Regions from separate parts of the Peribacillus sp. TH27 genome, predicted to be linked through region 4. Evidence: riboswitches for the same ligand, from Rfam matches in the RefSeq annotation. Region 4 holds a riboswitch; each other region holds the start of a gene.

What was found. Region 4 has a riboswitch for thiamine pyrophosphate ahead of tenA (thiaminase II). Riboswitches for the same ligand answer to the same signal wherever they lie in the genome.
Region 1: linked by a shared signal. The riboswitch ahead of thiC (phosphomethylpyrimidine synthase ThiC) and the one ahead of tenA (thiaminase II) in region 4 are both predicted to bind thiamine pyrophosphate.
Region 2: linked by a shared signal. The riboswitch ahead of JFU24_RS23235 (ABC transporter substrate-binding protein) and the one ahead of tenA (thiaminase II) in region 4 are both predicted to bind thiamine pyrophosphate.
Region 3: linked by a shared signal. The riboswitch ahead of tenA (thiaminase II) and the one ahead of tenA (thiaminase II) in region 4 are both predicted to bind thiamine pyrophosphate.

What each region holds. Positions count from the first base shown of each region.
Region 1 is NZ_JAEKEV010000002.1:2,290,763-2,295,704, forward strand. Features, by position in the region: gene JFU24_RS12485 (spore coat protein) at 1-113, opposite strand, end outside; gene JFU24_RS12490 (hypothetical protein) at 523-693, opposite strand; gene thiC (phosphomethylpyrimidine synthase ThiC) at 716-2,497, opposite strand; TPP riboswitch at 2,631-2,747, opposite strand; gene JFU24_RS12500 (HAD family hydrolase) at 2,898-3,686, opposite strand; gene JFU24_RS12505 (histidine phosphatase family protein) at 3,867-4,403, opposite strand; gene JFU24_RS12510 (PdaC/SigV domain-containing protein) at 4,506-4,942, shown strand, end outside.
Region 2 is NZ_JAEKEV010000002.1:4,547,995-4,552,936, forward strand. Features, by position in the region: gene rarD (EamA family transporter RarD) at 36-965, shown strand; gene JFU24_RS23230 (protein-glutamine gamma-glutamyltransferase) at 1,128-1,955, opposite strand; TPP riboswitch at 2,177-2,286, shown strand; gene JFU24_RS23235 (ABC transporter substrate-binding protein) at 2,418-3,422, shown strand; gene JFU24_RS23240 (thiamine-binding protein) at 3,434-3,718, shown strand; gene JFU24_RS23245 (ABC transporter permease) at 3,715-4,497, shown strand; gene JFU24_RS23250 (ABC transporter ATP-binding protein) at 4,481-4,942, shown strand, end outside.
Region 3 is NZ_JAEKEV010000002.1:1,589,008-1,593,949, reverse strand. Features, by position in the region: gene JFU24_RS09080 (MFS transporter) at 1-50, shown strand, start outside; gene thiE (thiamine phosphate synthase) at 90-722, opposite strand; gene thiM (hydroxyethylthiazole kinase) at 703-1,518, opposite strand; gene thiD (bifunctional hydroxymethylpyrimidine kinase/phosphomethylpyrimidine kinase) at 1,515-2,321, opposite strand; gene thiW (energy coupling factor transporter S component ThiW) at 2,290-2,811, opposite strand; gene tenA (thiaminase II) at 2,827-3,516, opposite strand; TPP riboswitch at 3,635-3,724, opposite strand; TPP riboswitch at 3,804-3,907, opposite strand; SAM riboswitch class I at 4,066-4,170, shown strand; gene JFU24_RS09050 (Fur-regulated basic protein FbpA) at 4,317-4,532, shown strand; partial or broken gene JFU24_RS31285 (Spo0E family sporulation regulatory protein-aspartic acid phosphatase) at 4,880-4,942, shown strand, end outside.
Region 4 is NZ_JAEKEV010000002.1:491,540-496,481, reverse strand. Features, by position in the region: gene JFU24_RS03885 (acyl-CoA dehydrogenase family protein) at 88-1,239, shown strand; TPP riboswitch at 1,454-1,582, shown strand; gene tenA (thiaminase II) at 1,735-2,418, shown strand; gene JFU24_RS03875 (ECF transporter S component) at 2,431-3,015, shown strand; gene JFU24_RS03870 (ABC transporter ATP-binding protein) at 3,028-4,497, shown strand; gene JFU24_RS03865 (energy-coupling factor transporter transmembrane component T family protein) at 4,514-4,942, shown strand, end outside.

The DNA.
Region 1 (4,942 bases), 1.8 Mb from region 4:
GTTCCCGACAACACTTCATGTACATCGAATACTTCGTGACCACCGTGATTCATTTGTGGGGGTATAGCACCTGTTTGCATATTCTCGTGTGTTTGACCTTGTTGATTTTGCATCATGTAAATTCCCTCCTTGTTTTATGATGTGGACAAGCTTAGTATGTTAAAACAAAACAAGAATATCCGTGCAAAACCCTTCCATGAAAACCTAATAAAGCCACGTTCCTTTATACACTGGTTTTTATGACTAACATGATCCGAAGAAATGAGGGACATATAGGATAAAGAAAAATACCTGGGGTAACTTATACTTATAAAAGAGAAAGGTAATGCCGAGGGTATCTATGGAACTTTCTCAAAGTCTGATTCGGTGCTTATGAAAAATAAGGAAAAAGGATGGTTAGTCCTTTTTCTCCTTAATACTTATAAAACTGAATAATCCCAAGGAGCATTAAAGTCTTATTGATTTGCAATTTTTCTACTTACTAGAATACCAAGAATCCAAAGTTATTTAATCGAGAAATCCCTACCATTGCAGACTCTCAATTAAGTGGCACTTTGTGCATTCTTGTAAATAATCATTTTTTACAAATTCATGATTACAATTTTCCCGAAAAATACTCAGCTCTTTTTTAAGCTGATCCAGCTGATTTTCCAACTGTTTTATTTCAACTTTAATCTGGATTACTCGATTCATCGAATTCTCCTTTTCGTCCATATTATTGATAGATTTTTCCGTCTGTGTTTCTAAATTCATTCGCTTTTTCTTTCAAGCCTTCATCAATTACAGACTCAAAACCAAGCCCTTTTTCTTTAGCTAAATCACGAATATCTTGTGAGATTCTCATGCTGCAGAATTTAGGACCGCACATTGAACAAAAGTGAGCTGTTTTGGCACCCTCAGCAGGCAGAGTTTCATCGTGATATTCAACGGCTCTTTCAGGATCGAGCGATAGATTAAACTGATCTCTCCAACGAAATTCGAATCTTGCTTTTGAAAGGGCATCATCTCGTTTTTGAGCATTTGGATGGCCTTTTGCTAGGTCAGCGGCATGGGCTGCAATTTTATACGTAATAACCCCTATTCGAACATCCTCTTTATTTGGAAGACCAAGGTGCTCTTTCGGTGTCACATAACAAAGCATCGCAGTTCCAAACCAGCCAATCATGGCAGCCCCAATCGCAGAAGTAATATGATCGTAGCCAGGAGCTATATCAGTTGTTAGGGGTCCCAATGTATAGAATGGGGCTTCTTGACAAACTTCCAGTTGCTTATCCATATTTTCTTTAATTAAATGCATTGGAACGTGACCGGGCCCCTCAACCATAACTTGTACATCATGTTTCCAAGCAATCTTTGTTAGTTCACCCAATGTTTCCAATTCCGCAAATTGCGCCTCGTCGTTTGCATCTGCAATAGATCCAGGACGAAGTCCATCTCCTAATGAGAAAGATACATCATATGCTTTCATGATTTCACAGATTTCTTCAAAATGAGTATAGAGGAAGCTTTCTTCATGATGAGCCAGACACCATTGAGCCATAATAGAACCCCCACGGGAAACAATTCCCGTCATCCGCTTTGCTGTTAATGGGATATATCGCAGAAGCACACCAGCATGTATGGTAAAGTAATCAACACCTTGCTCAGCCTGCTCAATTAAAGTATCCCGAAAAACCTCCCATGTTAAATTTTCAGCGACTCCATCTACTTTTTCAAGCGCTTGATAAATCGGTACTGTTCCAACAGGTACAGGCGAATTTCTAATAATCCATTCACGGGTTGTGTGTATATTTTTTCCGGTAGAGAGATCCATGATGTTATCGGCTCCCCAGCGAGTGGCCCAAGTCATTTTTTCTACTTCATTTTCGATGGATGAACTAACCGCTGAATTCCCAATATTCGCATTTATTTTCACATGAAAATTACGTCCGATAATCATCGGCTCACTTTCAGGATGGTTAATATTAGCCGGTATAATGGCCCGCCCGCTAGCTACTTCATCTCGTACAAACTCAGCGGAAACACTTTCTCTAATCGAAATAAACTCCATTTCTGGGGTAATGATACCTTTACGAGCATAATGGAGTTGGGTTATGTTTCTCCCCTTCTTTGCACGCAAAGGATTTCTTATCAATCCCGGAAAAACTTCTGCTTTGGAATGAGACTCAACTTTTTTATACCCATTATCTTCTGGTTTTATTTTACGCCCCACATACTCTTCAACGTCTTCCCGTTCAAGAACCCAGTTGCGTCTAATAGGGTCAAGACCTTTACGAATATCAATAGAATACTCAGAATCCGTATAGAAACCGCTAGTATCATATACGCGTAGAGGTAAATTTTCCTCTTCACCAAATGCTCCTGTTGTGGGACTTAGTTTAATTTCACGCATAGGAACTTTTATATCAGGTCTAGACCCCTCTACATAAACTTTTTTACTTCCTGCAAAATTGGACATAATTGAAACGTTCATGTCATTTACTGAATTACTCATGATTTCATTTCTCCTTTTTAAGTTAGATTAAAAAGGACAAAATCCAATCCATTTTCGCACGAAAAAGCCAGGTCTCATATTTAAGACCCGGCTAAAGTTAGTATGACTACAGAAATGACCAAATTACATGTCATTGAATAGTAGATTCTAACTTCCCCACGCTGGTATGAACCAGATCAGGTCCTGAGGGTTAAGAAGCTTTAACGCGCTTCTCTCTCAGCCCAACTTTTATTGGACACCCCTAGTCTGAATAATATTAATTATTACATGGTAACTATATACCATCCATTTTGGTTTGTAAATAAATTCAAAGTCCTATTATTTTAATGCCATGTTTTGAATTAAATAAAATCCCCTCCAAGTTAAGTTTTTTTGAACTTACTACTTGAAGGGGATATATCCGTTATTTATTTAGACTCTCAAGGATAGGAAAAAGCTCCTCTAAATGCGTAATTTCATAATTAGGGATGACTTCATTCCGTTCCTTATCATGACGGTTTATCCAAACCGATTTAATGCCTGCACGTGATGCACCAAGGATATCCGTCATTAAATTGTCGCCGACCATTAATACTTCATGCTTATCAAGCTCCATGATTTCTAATGCATGCTCGAAAATAGAAGCATCCGGTTTCCCACGTCCAAACGCGCCGGAAATAACGATTTGATCGAAATAAGGAACTAACTCAGGCGTGATTTCAAGCTTCGTATTTTGAAGCTCAGGCGAACCATTCGTCAGCAATAACAATTTGTACTTCCCTTTTAACTCATCTAACACCTGGAATGTTTCTTCATAAATAAATGGTTTTTTCCGTCTCTCAGCAGGGAAACGTTCTGCTAGCTCAAGACCAAATGCCGGGTCATCTATCCCTAATGCCTTCAAGCCTCTTGTCCATGCCTCTTTCCGATAAGCTGGTACAATCTCGGCCATCTTACGGAATTCATCATGATCATCTTGAAAATTACCCCAAAGTCCTTCAAACGGGTTGATACCGATCATTTGCGTAAATTCATATGTATCATAAGAAGAATAAAGCTCACGTGCTTCTTTCCGTACCGCTTCCTCAAACTCGTCAACATTCAAATCATATTTCGCCTTTGCCAATTCGCATGTCGCTATAAAAGCCTCTTTCACACTCTTCTGATCCCAAAGTAACGTATCATCTAAATCAAAAAAAACTGCCTTTACCAAAATGCTCACCCTCTTTTCCCTACCATTGAATTCGAAAAAATTACACTATTACAATAATAAACCACAACCATTAGAAAAAGAATAACTATCGGTAAAATGCCTTCATCTTTCTTTGAAATATCAAAAGGCTTACCCTATTTGCTCATGAAAACTTAAAAAAGTTCACATGCGAGTTTTTCCTTATTTTCTTTCGAACACATACAACTTTCCATTACTAGCAATCTTAAACTTTGGACCTGCGAATCCCCGTCGGATCAGCTCTTTCCTCATATATACCATGAGAGCAGCATGACTCACAATCAAAACATCCTGCTCTCCTTTTGCGAGAAGCTCGTCCAATACTTTATTGATCCGTTTCTCAGCAATCTTAATCTCCGCTCTCGTCTGCTTGTTAACTACCGAGCAACAGCGAATCCAAATGGCCCAAAGTATGAATGGCAGCTTCACCTTCCCGTTAAGAGGTGGAGATGGTATTTCCCGAAGTTCCTCCATCTGATTAACCTCACCAGGATAGATATGCTCAGCCGTCTTCACTGCTCTCGACATATCGCTGCAATAACATCTCTTCCATTCCACATCGTCCAATAAAGTTGTCCCATAAATAATATCTGCTGCATCATAATCCTTAAACCATTGATTCATATCATCCGCCGTCACATATTTTCCAGTTGGGAATTCATGTGCCACCTTAAAGTGTCGTACTAAACCAATTTTCATTTTTTTCTCCTCTTTAACTTTTGAAATAAAAAATTCACTTTCTAATTGATCCACCTACTTATATAATAGATAATGTAAAAATTATACAAAGGTGGTAATTGAATGCTATTCAAGAATTTCACTAAGATTGTCCTTGCTGTCGCATTAACTTTTACATGCATCTCTTTTTTACTGATAAAAATCGACTCAGTCTCAGCAGCCACTACAGAAAATGCCACGGTAAATACGAAGGGTTCCCCTTTAACTGTTAGAAGTGGCCCCAGCACCAGCTATAAAAAAGTAGGATCGTTGGAGAAAGGGAAAGCCGTAACCGTTTATTCGAAAACAAAATCCGGCTGGTCGGAAATTCGGTACAATGGAAAAAAAGCCTATGTATCTACAAAATATTTAAAATTCAGCAATGTGAAGATAACCAAGAAAAAATATAAAAATATCAGTGACTTGTCGTATCCGCAAGTATCAGGACTTAAAAGTAAAGCAGCTCAGGATAAAATTAATCAGGTGTTAACTAAGCATGCCAAGGACGCCTATTCCTCTTA
Region 2 (4,942 bases), 4.1 Mb from region 4:
TCGATAAAGGAATGTAATTAGAAAGAAGGCAGGTTATGAAAATAAATGAACAAAAAGAAGGGGCGATATATGCCGCCCTTTCTTATTTAATGTGGGGAGTCGTACCAATTTACTGGAAGTTCCTTCAGGGAGTCGGTGCAATAGAGATTTTAGCTCAGCGGGTGTTATGGTCTTTCGTCTTCATGCTTGTTTTATTGATGTTTATGAAAAAATGGGGAGCATTTCTTGATTATGTCAAAAACATAATGGGAAATCCCAAATTATTCGCGGCATTGCTTACGGCATCACTGCTTGTTACAGCTAATTGGGGAGTGTTCATATGGGCTGTTAATTCGGGCCGGATTCTCGACACGAGCCTCGGCTATTATATCAATCCGCTAGTCAGTGTTTTGTTGGGAGTAATAGTCTTAAAGGAAAAATTGAGCGGGGTACAGATTGTGTCGTTCCTGCTCGCAGGAATCGGTGTATTGATACTTGGTATTCATTTCGGTACGATCCCCTGGGTCTCTCTAGTCTTAGCCATGACATTTGGGTTATACGGTCTGGCAAAAAAAATGATAAAGGCAGAATCAGCAATCGGACTGACACTCGAAACGATGATGGTAACCCCTCTTGCTCTAGGTTACTTGATATATTTGATGTTCCAATCCGAATCACAATTTTTAACCTCAGGGAGCACAAGCTTGCTGTTAGTTGGCGGTGGGATTGCCACGGCTCTACCGCTATTATATTTTGCAAAAGGGGCAGAAAAGATACCGTTATCGATGCTTGGCATTTTTCAGTATATTGCTCCAACCTTAACCTTGTTAATCGGGGTATTTGTCTATCATGAAAGTTTTACAAAAGCACATCTTTTAGCCTTTTTATTCATTTGGTCTGCCTTGGTGGTTTATACGCTTTCCATTACAAAATGGGGGAAGGCAGGGACACGTAGGTTTAAAGAAAAAAGAAACTTTGGTGCATAAAAAGAAAAAAACGCTTGAGGAAATCCATTTCCCAAGCGTTTTTTTTATAGTGATACACGTCACTCTGAAAAAAATTGTTAGTCAGTGTCGAGTTTCACAAGCTATTAAAATAAACGAAAAATGATTCAAAATCTATATCTTTAATAAGAGAAACGGTTAATCCTACGCTAGAAAAGTTCTCGAGCCTATTTCAGAAACAATTATATTGGATAGGCAGTCATGAAGCGACACGGAGTTATTACGGGGGATATTTGGCTTGAATTGACTATAGTGGGAACTATTTATGCTTACAATATGCTTTGTTAGGAACGCTGATATGATGGCATTCCACTTTCTATTGCTATTTAATTCATCGATGATTCCTTGTTGATTGGTAATCCCAATCCCATGGCCATAAAAGAGGTTTTCTCCAAGGAATATCGCATTTTCCCCTTGCCATTCTGGAGTGCTCGGGTCGTAATCTGGGTTTTTGAAGTAAACACAGTCGCCTGGTACATAACCCGTCCCTTCATGAACTCGAAGAATCAAATTCTGCGGATAGTGCCAGTCATAAAGAGTAAGGCCTGAAAAAAGACGGTCAAAATTCTTAGGACCAACCGTATCTAAAACAGCTTTTAAAAAAACAATGACTATCGCTGTCCCGCATTCGAAAGCGTAAAGACTTCCGTTAATGAAAATATCCTCAAGTGCCAGATGAGGGGGTACGCTTGGTTTAAGCTCAAATGCTCCATCTTTTGTAAGTCGCCAATATTGTTCATTGCATACAGAATCCTCGAGTATTGTAAATTCAGGATTACTCTTATCTAACGAAACGGCAGCTTTATTGACTTGCAGCCTCATCTCTATATCGAATTTAAGATCTTCCATTGTCTTATATACAAAAATATTCGGATATTTCCACATTAATTGGAGAATTTCTAATGCTTTTTCAGATATTATACCTGGTTGGATTTGACTGACATCTAACCATTTTTGATTAATTTTTATCATAATCATATCCACCTCTTGGTCACAAAATTAAATGATTAATTCAAGTAGTTCAAGAACTATCTACAGTGTAATAATAATTATTATATGAGTTGCTGAACAATACTGATCAAATTTTATTCCTATTACTGAGGATGATCAGAATGGCCCATCGTTAGAAGAAGCAAATTAGTATTCCCTTTTCTGTATGAATTGATATAATGAGAGAGAAAAGTTCATATGTGCAAGAAATGTAGGGGAGCCGGTATTGCTGGCTGAGATTGCGTCCTTAAGATGCTGACTCTTTGAACCTGATCTGGATGATGCCAGCGGAGGGAACATATTATGACTGACTTTCTGTTTTGTATGTTAACGTCCGAATTCATCCTCGGGCGTTTTTGTTTTTTAATCTATTATTTGGATGGGGACTGGCACCCAATAAAGTTTCGGCATATGGACCTTATATAATGTGTAGGAGGAAAAATAGTGAATAAATTATTGCCACTGATAACTTTGTTATTCCTTTTAGCTGGATGTGGTGCTGGCGGCACTACTGAAAAGGAAGAAGCAGGTAAAAATGAAGACAATAAAGAATTAAAAAAGGTTTCGGTTGTTCTCGATTGGACACCGAATACAAACCATACAGGATTGTATGTAGCGAAGGAAAAAGGGTATTTTAAAGAACAAGGCCTGGATGTAGAAATTATCATGCCAGGTGAGGCAGGAGCTGATAAGCTTGTGGCTTCAGGGAAATCAGAATTTGGCGTGAGCTACCAGGAGGGCATTACACAGGCTCGTGTGCAAGGCGTGCCGATTGTTTCGTTAGCGGCTGTCATCCAGCATAATACCTCAGGATTCGCTTCTCCTGTGGCTAAAAATATTAAAACACCTAAGGATTTTGAAGGGAAAACGTATGGTGGCTGGGGGTCTCCAGTTGAAAAGGCTATCATCGAATCTCTCATGACAAAAGATAATGCGGATGTAAATAAAGTGGAAATAGTAAATACAGGCGACTCGGATTTTTTCACTTCAGTGAAAAGAGATATTGATTTCGCTTGGATTTATTATGGATGGACAGGTATTGAGGCTGAATTGCGAAATGAAAAGCTGAATATGGTTTACTTAACTGATTACTCAGATAAGCTCGATTACTATACGCCTGTTTTGACCACAAATGAAAAGATGATTAAAGAGGATCCAGATACTGTTAAAGCGTTCGTAGAGGCAACTTCGAAAGGGTACCAGTTTGCGATTAAGAATCCTGATGATGCGGCAGACATTTTAATCAAGGCTGCACCAGATCTAGATAAAAAGCTAGTGAAGAAAAGCCAGAAGTGGCTTGCATCTAAGTATCAGGATGATGCTCCTAGATGGGGTGAACAAAAGCTTGAAATTTGGAAGAATTATAGTGAGTGGATGACTGAAAATAATCTTCTTGAAGGTGATTTCGATCCTGAGAAAGCATTTACCAATGAATTTTTACCACAATAGGAGGAACTACAATGGCAAACTCATTAATTAGTATACAAATTATTCCTAAAGGGGAAAATGTCATCCCCTTAGTCGATGAAGCGATCAAAATCATCGATGAATCAGGTGTCAAGTACGAGGTGCACCCGCTTGAAACAACAATGGAAGGTGAGCTTTCTGAGCTTCTGGCCGTTATAGAAAAAATGAATGTGAGAATGATTGAAATAGGTTCGCCGAATGTCATTTCCCAAGTGAAAATATTGTACCAGCCTAGCGGAATCACGATGGATACGTTAACGGAGAAATATCGGCCATGAGCGGAAGAAAGATTTGGAAGAAGGGGGCTCCCTTCTTTCTTTTATTATTGTTGCTAATAGTGTGGGAGTTAGCAACAGGCTTATTAAAGGTTGAAAAATGGCTACTTCCTGCTCCATCAGCCATTTTTATCGAGGGAATAGAGTCGTTTCATAGCCTTTTTGGACACCTTATATCAACTACTAACCTTGCATTATCTGGTTTTTTTATTGGAAGCTGTATTGGCTTAGTAATTGCTGCTCTCTTACACCTTTTTCCTGGTGTAAAAGATGCGGTTTATCCGCTTCTCATTCTATCACAAAATATTCCTATCATCGTTTTGGCGCCGCTTCTAGTCATCTGGTTTGGCTTTGGTATGCTGCCGAAGCTGATTGTGATTTCTCTCGTATGTTTTTTCCCTCTCGCTGTTGCTTCATTGGACGGTTTTCGCCAGACTCCTTATGAACTTAAGCATTATTTCAAGATGATGGGAGCAGGGAAAATGCAACTATTTTGGAAGCTAGAACTTCCTCACTCGATTCCGTTCATTTTCTCTGGACTGAAAATTTCGGCCACTTACAGTGTAATGGGGGCGGTTATTTCGGAGTGGCTTGGGGCTAAATCGGGGATAGGTGTTTATATGACGCTCGCATCCTCTTCATTTAGGACAGATCGGGTGTTTGTTTCCATTTTTATCATTATGGGACTGAGTCTTCTCTTTTTTGGAATCATTACCATACTTGAAAGATACTTTGTTTCATGGAAGAGAAAGGAGGGTGAAAAGGATGAAGCTGCAAATTAAAGATGTCTCCTATTCTTTCGATGGTAAACAGAATATTTTAGAGAATATAAATTTCTATGTGGATGATGGAGAGTTTGTAACCATCCTTGGGCCATCTGGCAGTGGGAAAAGTACATTGTTTCACCTAATCGGGGGCATTTTGAAGCCGCATCATGGCATCATTTCACTGGACAGTAAAAAAATAAATGGCTTAAAGGGTCATATAAGCTATATGCCTCAGCAGCCATCCCTTTTACCTTGGAGAACGGTATTAGAAAATGTTTTGCTAGGAAGCGAGCTTTCGGGGGTTAAAGATAAAGAAATGGCAAAAGCTCTATTGATGAAAGCCGGATTAGAAGAGTACGAGAAAGCATATCCGCACGAATTATCTGGCGGCATGAAGCAAAGAGCTGCGTTTATTCGAAGTATTTTAAGTCCACAGGAATTGATGTGCTTGGACGAACCC
Region 3 (4,942 bases), 1.1 Mb from region 4:
CAGTTGTCGTAGCTTTTGGAAAAGAGACAAAGAATACTATTTTGACATAACATAAAAGAGAGGGACTAAATTTAGTCCCTCTCTTTTTATTACTTAAAGTCTTTTATTATGCTTAAAAGGAATTCAGCGGCATGCTGTGGACTATTTGCATTCATGATTGCGGAAACTACCGCTGTACCAGATACTCCACTTTCTGAAAGAGATGAGATATTTTCGGCGGTAATACCTCCGATAGCTACTGCAGGAATCGATATACTGCGGCAAATTTTCTCAAGTTCTCCGTTTGCCATTAAGGTTGCATCTTGCTTTGTTTTCGAAGGGAAAATAGAACCAACACCGATATAGTCCGCTCCATTTTGTTCGGCTTCGATAGCTTCTTCTAGAGTTGAGACTGATACACCGATAATCATATTGTCAGGCACTAATTGTTTGATGACTGAAAGTGGAAGGTCATCCTGTCCGATATGAACTCCGTCTGCTCCAACAGCAAGTGCTATATCTACCCGGTCATTAATGATCAGCGGAATAGAAAGTTCGTGTAGTAACTGTTTTAATGCAGAAGCTTTTTTATAAAAGGAGAGGGAGGAATTGTTTTTCTCTCTAAGTTGTACGATCGAGACTCCTCCAGAAACCGCCTCTGCTATGATTTTGGTCAAATCTTCTATTGCTATGGACTCTTCTGTCACTAAATATAGGCTTAAATCAATTTGAGACTTCTTCATATAATTTCACCTCATTTATCCAAATTTCCTTATCTATTCTTGATATCGCATCGATTAATCGCACACGAAACGTTCCAGTTCCTTCATCTTTTTGAAGTTTTGCAGCAGCAAGTTCCCCGGAAATGCTCATTGTTGAGATCCCGGCAACTGCCGCAGCATAGAAATTGTCTGTGACTCCGGAAAAAGTTCCGATAAGAGCAGTAGCCATACAGCCAGTACCTGTAACACTCGTTAATAGAGGATTACCATTATCGATAATGGACGTATTTTTACCATCGCTAACAGCATCTTTGGCGCCACTCACTACGACGACACAATGCAATTTATTAGCCGCACGTGCTGCCAGTTCTGCATTGCTAATCGCAAGTTCACCTGAATCCACTCCACGTGTAACGATATCCCCACCCATTAACCGATGGATTTCACTCGCATTTCCGCGGATGATTTGGAAGGTAACTTTCTTCAGGAGCTCTGCCACTTGTTCTGTACGATAGGAAGTTGCACCAACTCCCACTGGGTCCAAAATAACTGGGATATTAAGGGAATTCGCTGTCTTACCGGCAATCTCCATTGCTTCCAAGGCTTTATCATCAATCGTACCGAAGTTCAGGACCAGAGCATCAGCCAATTTGACCATCTCCTCGACTTCTCTTGGGCTAGATGTCATAACAGGTGAACCACCGATGGCAAGAGTGGCATTGGCACAGTCATTGACCGTAACAAAGTTAGTGATTTGGTGAACGAGCGGTTTACTTTCTCTGACCTGAAAGAATAAGTCTGAAACGGAAACATTCATATTAAATCACTCCTTTCTTCTTTTGAAAATGAATAAAAATGATGGACGGGTCCGTGCCCCTTACCGAGTGAAAAGCTATTTCGTATGGCTTCAGAAATATATGTCTTGGCTTGTTCAATGGATTGTCTTAAAGGTAGTCCGTTTGCCAGATTGGATGTAATGGCGGATGACAGAGTACAGCCTGTCCCATGGGTGTTTTTTGTATGAATGCGTTCTCCTTTAATCCAGAAAAAGTCAGTTCCGTCATAAAAAAGATCATTTGGATTCCCTGCTGAATGGCCTCCTTTAAGTAAAACCGCTTTTGCCCCAAGTTCTTTAATTGATATACAAGCCTCGTAAAAATCTTGCTTCGTTCGAATCGACAAGCCAGTAAGGACTTCGGCTTCGGGTACATTCGGTGTTACAAGTGTTGCAAGCGGCAGTAATTCTGTTTTTAAAGCAGAGACAGCTTTTTCATCGAGCAAATGATGGCCGCTTTTGGAAATCATGACAGGATCAAGGATAACGATTGCGGGTAAGAAGGTATTTAGAGACGCGGCGACTGTTTCAACTATTTCTTTTGATCCAAGCATACCTATTTTTACTGCATCGACGTGTATATCTTCAAAAATAGCTGCAATTTGATCCGTTATGATACCTGTATCTATAGCTTGTACTGAACGTACCTCCATTGTATTTTGTGCCGTTACAGCTGTAATGACAGACATTCCAAAAACCCCATGTGCAGAAAATGTTTTTAAATCAGCTTGTATTCCAGCACCGCCCCCTGAGTCAGAGCCTGCGATGGTTAACGCTGTTTTCATAAAAAAACCCCTTCATATAATTATTTTTTAAAAGTATTTTCAGTAAAATGAAAGCTAAAATGGCACCTGCGAATGAACTAAGCATAAAAGCTGGTAAAAAACCAAAAATAGCTGCTTTTTCTCCCAATAGGAGGACAGCAAGGGGATAACAAGCTAGGGATCCAAGAATGCCGGTCCCTATCACTTCCCCTAAACAAGCGAATTTCAAGCTTTGTGTTTTTCGATAAAGGACGGCAGCCAATAGTGCACCGATCATGCTGCCAGGAAAGGCGAAAATTGAACCTGTACCAGACATGTTTCTAATGATGGAAACTAAAAAAGCTTGTGTTACCGCATAAGCCGGTCCCAATAAAACGGCTGTCATGACATTTGCCAGATGCTGAATCGGAAAGATTTTTGCAAATCCGGCCGGGATGAAAATGAATGAACTAGTTATGGTAGTAATGGCCGTGATCATGGCAGTCAACGTCATTTTCTTGATTGGATTCATCATCATGCCAACATCCTACAGTGGCCAATCCTGCTCATTTTGAACCATATCCCAGAATAAATATTCATAACGGGAAGTCACCAAAAAATGCTTCTCTAATCTAAGAAGTTCCTTTTCAGGCATGCCTTCTGTTAACTCTTCCAACAAAGCAATCAGCCATTTGTGTGCTTCACCGAATTCAGGAGACGAATATGATTTAATCCAATCAGCATAGCGATTGTTTTCTAATGCTTCACCATTTTGTTCTTTTAATAGCAAACCGATCTCATAATAATCCCAGGCGCATGGAAGGAGGCAGGCTATCAGGTCGGCCAAAGTCCCATTTTGGGCTGCATTTAGCATGTAACCCGTATAAGCTAGAGTGGTTGGAGTAGGTTCTGTATTTTCCAATTCGATTGAGCTGATTCCGAACTCCAAAGCATAATGTCGATGGATATCCATTTCTACTTGAAGGGTTTCATTCAAAATACTTGCAAACTTAGCCATGGTTTCGAGATTATGAGCTTTGATGACTCCTAACGCAAAGAGTTTGGAATAATCCATAAGATAGATATAGTCCTGCTTTAGGTAATAGGCAAATTTCTTTTCTGAAAGCGTCCCATCTCCAATCGCCTGAACAAAGGGATGTGTATGGTTCCTTTTCCAGATTCCTTTTGCCCGTTCATGAAGTCTATCACTGAAGGTTTCTAATTTTGTATTCTCCATGGTACATCCTCCTTGAAATTTAAAATTTACTAAAATTGTAAAGTGTGCATACACTATCTGATCAACAAAAAAACCGCTCTCTGAAAGAAAGCGGCTGTTACCGAGGAAGAAGCAAATTCCTTCTTACAGCCTGCTTCCCTCCGCTGGTATGACCAGATCAGGTGCAAAGGGTTTGATTCTCAGCAAAAGTGCTCCCCTAGCAGTCTAATTATTCACCTTTTCCATCTGAAAAAAAAAACCGCTCCTGAAATACGGAGCGGGGCAGATGGATAAAGTCATGTGTTTAAAGACGATATCATCCACTTCCCTCCGCCGGTATGATCCGGTTCAGGTTCAAAGGGTCCGGAACAAATTCCATCTCAGTCTTAAAAAGACTCCCCTAGTGGTGTGAATGTATGTAATTACTGACATCATATCAGAAAGCCAGGAAATTGCAACCCAATTTGAATGGGGTCTATAGAGAATACCTATCAAAAAAAGGGAGAACCATGTGATTGACTTTTGAAGAATATTGGGATAAAATCATGTCTACATCATTTATATATTGAATTCTTATCCAGAGAGGTGGAGGGACTTGGCCCAAAGAAACCTCGGCAGCAGACCCATTTTGGGAACTGTGCTACATCCAACAAGCATACGCTTGGAAGATAAGAAGAGCCGAACGGACTACTGTAAGCCTCTTCTTGAATTAGAAGAGGCTTTTATTTTTGTGAAATAACGTTTAGTGACATAATAGAAAAGATATAATTTGGTGAAAATGATACCTGTTACTACAATTTAGCTCATATGAAGGCGGGCTGATGAAGACAAGGAAAGGAGCCATTTACATGGCAGAATTATTTAAGAGAATTGAACAGAGGAAGGCATTGCTGATTGAAGAGTTATTAGCGAATGGAGTTTATAAAACCTCTGATGAAAGACATCTTTATGATGTTCCTTTAAAAGTGCTTGAAGATGAATATAAGATTGTTATAAATAGACCTAATATCGAGTCTCCTTCAGAGTGGATGACATAGTAAGAGTTCTTAAAATACTTTACTATCTTAAAATATTATTTAATCTGATGAATATTATTAAAGCATTCGCAGTGTACATGAGTGAATGCTTTTTTATATTTGTCAAGAATATAAAATGTCACAAAAAATACACAAACAGGGAATAGAATAGGCTTTTTGTCACATTTACCTTGTGGAATAACACATTTTAATTTCCATATATGGTTGATTTTAACTACTTATTTCTTTATCATAAAAGATGTAAGAAAATTGAATAAATAGGAAGTGACTATAGATGCCCCCACAGATAACCGTAGAAAGAATAGAAGAAAAGAGACGGGAAATGATTAAATTGGCAGACTGATTATGGTTTTACAAGCCTTCTAACTGTTCAAGCAAGTCAAGAATTGGATTCGCTGTTAAATGCTATA
Region 4 (4,942 bases):
AGCTTAGGAGAATAGTATCCTCCTATATGTAAAAGAAATCGGGTTAAGGAATTAAACCTAATACCAATAGAAGGGGGAGAAAATACCGTGAATTTTGAATTTTCAGACGATATCAAAATTTTAAAACAAGGAATCCGAGAATTTATTGATAACGAAGTAGAACCACATGCCATGTTAATTGAAGAAAGCAATGAAATCCCAGAAATCATTATGGGGAAATCGAAAGAAATGGGACTGTTTGGCCTTAGCATTCCTGTAGAATATGGTGGGTTAGGCATTGATATGGTAGGGAAATGCGCCATTCTAGAGGAGTTGGGAAGAACACATAACGGTTATACAACAGTAATAGGCGGACATACGGGAATTGGCGGCGTTGGAATTGTAGAGATGGGAAATGAAGAACAAAAACGCAGATATTTACCTGACATGGCATCAGGTGACAGAATTGGCGCTTTTGCTTTAACTGAACCAAGCGCAGGTTCACATGCCTCAAATCTGAAAACAACAGCGGTTAAAAAGGGTGAAAAGTATATCCTGAATGGAAGCAAACATTACATTACTAATGCTCCAATCGCAGATGTGTTTACAGTAATGGCTGTTACAGATCCTTCTAAGGGTGCAAAAGGAATCACATCTTTTATCGTCGAAAAAGACTCCCCAGGATTTCAACTAGGAAAAATCGAACGGAAAATGGGCCTTCATGGTTCACATTCTTCTGAAATTTTCTTTGAGGATTGTGAAGTTCCAGTTGAGAATGTATTGGGTGAAGAGGGGCAAGGGTATATGAATGCCCTGAAAATCTTGGCGAATGGACGTGCAGGAATGGCAGCACGAAACCTAGGGTCGTGTGAAAAATTACTTGAGATGTCGATTGATTTTGCTCATATGAGAATTCAGTTCGACAAACCAATCTTCGAACAACAAATTATTCAACATTACTTGGCAGATATGGCATTAGATACAGAAGCCCTTCGATCCATGACCTATCGCGTTGCGTGGATGGTTGATCAAAAAAAGAACGTCATTAAAAATGCGGCTATGGTCAAGTTACTTGGTTCAGAAACGTATAATCGTGTAGCTGATAAGGCTCTCCAAATTCATGGAGGGATTGGTTACATTTCTGAATATCCCATTGAACGTTTTTATCGTGATGCACGTATTACGAGAATTTATGAAGGTACATCCGAAATCCAAAAGAATATCATAGCGGCTCAGCTTCATAAACAGTACCAACGATAATTAGGAAAGCAGGATTAATAGTAAAATAAACTTTGCTTAAGGTTAATAGAGAATATTTTTTATGTGATTAAGTTCGATTTCCAAAGAGTATGTTAGGCGATTTTTTATTTAACATATCGTTGGATTTTATACATTACTAAAAAAACTTTATTTAATAAGTTTGACAATTAGATTGAACGTGTTAATATAAAGGCAAATGAACTAAATATACAATTTGTACCACTAGGGGTGCTTTACAGGTAAAAGTCAATTTTACCGCAGAAGCTGAGATTAAAGTATAACTTTAAGACCCTTAGAACCTGATCTGGTTTACACCAGCGTAGGGAAGTGGGGTCATGAAACAATACGTTTATGTATTATTTCAAGTACAACCACTTTCTTTACGTCGGTAAAGGAAGTGGTTTTTTATTTGCTCAAAAGAGGTGATTATAGGTTACCAATCATTATTTATCCAGTTTCATTGCTTAATAAAATACAAATTTGGAGGTATAGAAAATGAAATTTTCAGAGGTCATTCGTAAAGAAGTAGATCATATTTGGGAAGCAAGCTTCAATCACCCGTTTGTTAGAGGAATTGGAGATGGCACATTGCCAGTAGAGTGTTTTCGTTTTTATGTCATGCAAGATGCATATTATTTATCTCACTTTGCTAGAGTTCAAGCTTTAGGTGCAGTCAAAGCAACAGATTTACATACAACTAGTCGACTAGCAAGCCATGCACAAGGAACATATGAAGCTGAATTAAAGCTTCATGAAAATTTTTCTGAGAGATTAGGTATTACAGAAGAAGAAAGGAAAAACTTTAAGCCTGCTCCTACTGCCTATGCCTACACATCCCATATGTATCGTGCCGCGTATTCTGGCCATTTAGGGGATGTGATTGCGGCCATCTTACCGTGTTACTGGCTGTACTATGAAATAGGTGAAAAACTGCAAGGGTGTATACCTGATGAGCCAATTTATCAAGAGTGGATTGCGGCATACGGAGGAGAATGGTTCCGTACGTTGGTAGAAGAACAAATCGCGAGACTTGATGAGATCGCTGAAAAAGTAACGGAAGAAGACAAAGAAAGAATGAAAGAGCATTTTATCCTTAGCAGTCAATATGAATACTCATTTTGGGAAATGGCTTATCGCTTAGAAACTTGGCCAGTGCATAAGGAAACATTAGAAGTATAAAGGAGATTGACAATGAGAAAAGGGTTGAAATTAACGGATATTTTAGTCACAATCGTGATTGCCGTCGCATTTGGAATAGTTTATATCCTTTGGGGATCGATATATTATTCCGTTAAACCATTAGGGTTACATGTAGATCAATTAATTTATGGAATGTGGTTTATAGCAGGGCCCGTTGCTTTTTTAGTTATGAGGAAACCGGGTGTGGCTCTGTTGGCAGAAATCGCGGCAGCGTCCGGTGAATTCTTTTTAGGTTCACCGTGGGGATTAACCGTACTCTTATATGGAGTTGTACAAGGAGTATTCGCGGAACTGGTGTTTATGGCGTTCAGGTATAAAAAGTTTAATATGTCGGTTGCTGTATTAGCGGCGATAGCTTCATGTGTAGGATCGGTCCTCATGGATTTTGCATACGGAGAAATTGGTGCCCTCTCTCTTTGGAATTTACTATTATTTATGATTGCAAGATTTATCGGGTCAATTTTCTTTGCTGGTGTATTTGCTTACTATCTAGTAAAAGTATTAGAAGCAACAGGAGTAACTAATCTAGTTCGTCCAGTATCAAGTAAGGATTATGCTGCACTGGATCAAAAGTAGAGGTTGATAAGTATGGAACGAATAGCTCTTGTTGAAAAGTTAAGATTGAAGTTTCCCGGTGATGAGTCCTTGATATTCAAGGACTTATCCGTCTCGTTTGATAAAGGTGAAAAAGTTCTATTGTTGGGACCGTCCGGATGTGGAAAGTCTACACTTTTGCAAGTGTTAAGTGGGCTGATCCCACATTCCATTGAAGTCCCGATGAAAGCGAAAGAACTGGAGAGCCCTTCTTCATGGGGATATGTTTTTCAAGACCCAGATAGTCAGTTTTGTATGCCATTTGCAGATGAAGAAATTGCCTTCGTCCTTGAAAACCTTTCCGTTCCTAAGCAGCAAATGAATGAAAGGATTCACAATCATATCCGGCAGGTAGGATTACACTTAGATGATATCCATACAAGTATTGATACATTATCAGGCGGGATGAAACAGCGTTTAGCGATTGCGTCAGTATTGGCACTTGAACCTGAAGTGATATTTTTAGATGAACCAACCGCTATGCTTGATCCGGTTGGAACAAAAGAAATTTGGGGTGTTTTAAAGGAAATTGGCAAAGACAAGACCGTTATTATCGTTGAACATAAAATTGACCATGTTTTAGAATTTATCGAACGAATAGTGCTTTTTAACGATAACGGTCAAATCATTGCTGATGGTCCCAAAGACAACATTCTTTCATTATACAAAAACAAAATGAAAGAACATGGAATCTGGTTCCCTGGTGTTTGGGATGAGTATATTCATGACCATGCACCCATTCGTGAACAAACGGAAGTTAATGATGGCGGTACCATTATGCAAATGCAAGGTTTTAGAGGTTTCCGAAAAAAGGAAGAAAAAATTATGGTTGAAGAGCTGCAGATCCACTCAGGGGAATGGATTGTCATCAGCGGAGAAAATGGAGCGGGCAAGAGTACGCTTTTGCATGCACTGATGCAGTTCATTAAAACGAATGGTTATTATGATTTGATGGGAACCTCGATTAAAAAGGTGAAAAATCTAACAGATTACATGACGTTTGTCTTTCAAAATCCTGAGTTTCAATTCGTTGCGAATTCTGTATATGAAGAAATCGCTTATTCATTACGAATTGACAAAAAGCCTCCAAAAGAAATAGAAGAGAGAGTTCATGCACTGCTTGAAGTGTTCCACCTTACGGCCCATCGCGATAAACATCCTTTTCAATTATCGATGGGTCAAAAGCGGCGATTAAGTGTAGCGGCTTCAATAGTGAAAGAAAAAAAGATCATTCTTTTAGATGAGCCTACCTTTGGCCAAGATTCGAAAAATACCTTTGCCTTACTGGAATGGTTCGAGGAATATCGAAAGCGGGGTATTACAGTGATTATGGTAACCCATGATGATCATATTTCAAAAAACTTTGCAACTAGGATCTGGACGGTTAAGGATGGGAAAGTAATTAGTGATGAAAAGATTAGCAAGCAACTAGCGTTTATAGAGACCGAAGTTTTATCACTATAGAAGGGGTGTCATGTAAGTGAATGTTTCGAGTGCAGAAACATGGCTCCATAAGATTAATCCAAGCCTTAAGCTTTTTGTATTAATTGTGTTATGTATGGTGGCGTTATTTATTAAAGACCTAAATTATATGATTAACGTTACCATGGGTGTTTTACTCTTATTTTTGTGTTTTTCCGGTCATCCGATAAAACGTATTTTACTCCTATCAATTCCTTTTTGTTTCATTTTTTTATCTACTTCTTCTGCAATGATATTATTCGGACAAGGGGAAACACTTTGGTTTAAGTGGGGACTCATTTCGATTACGGAAGAGAGTTTCATGAGGGGATTATTGGTTGGCTTTCGAGCCTTGCTTTTTGCGGTACTTGGATTAACTTTTTCGTTAACGACGAGACCTGTCAACCTGTTTTATTCCTTAATGCAGCAAGTTAAGCTTAAACCTAAA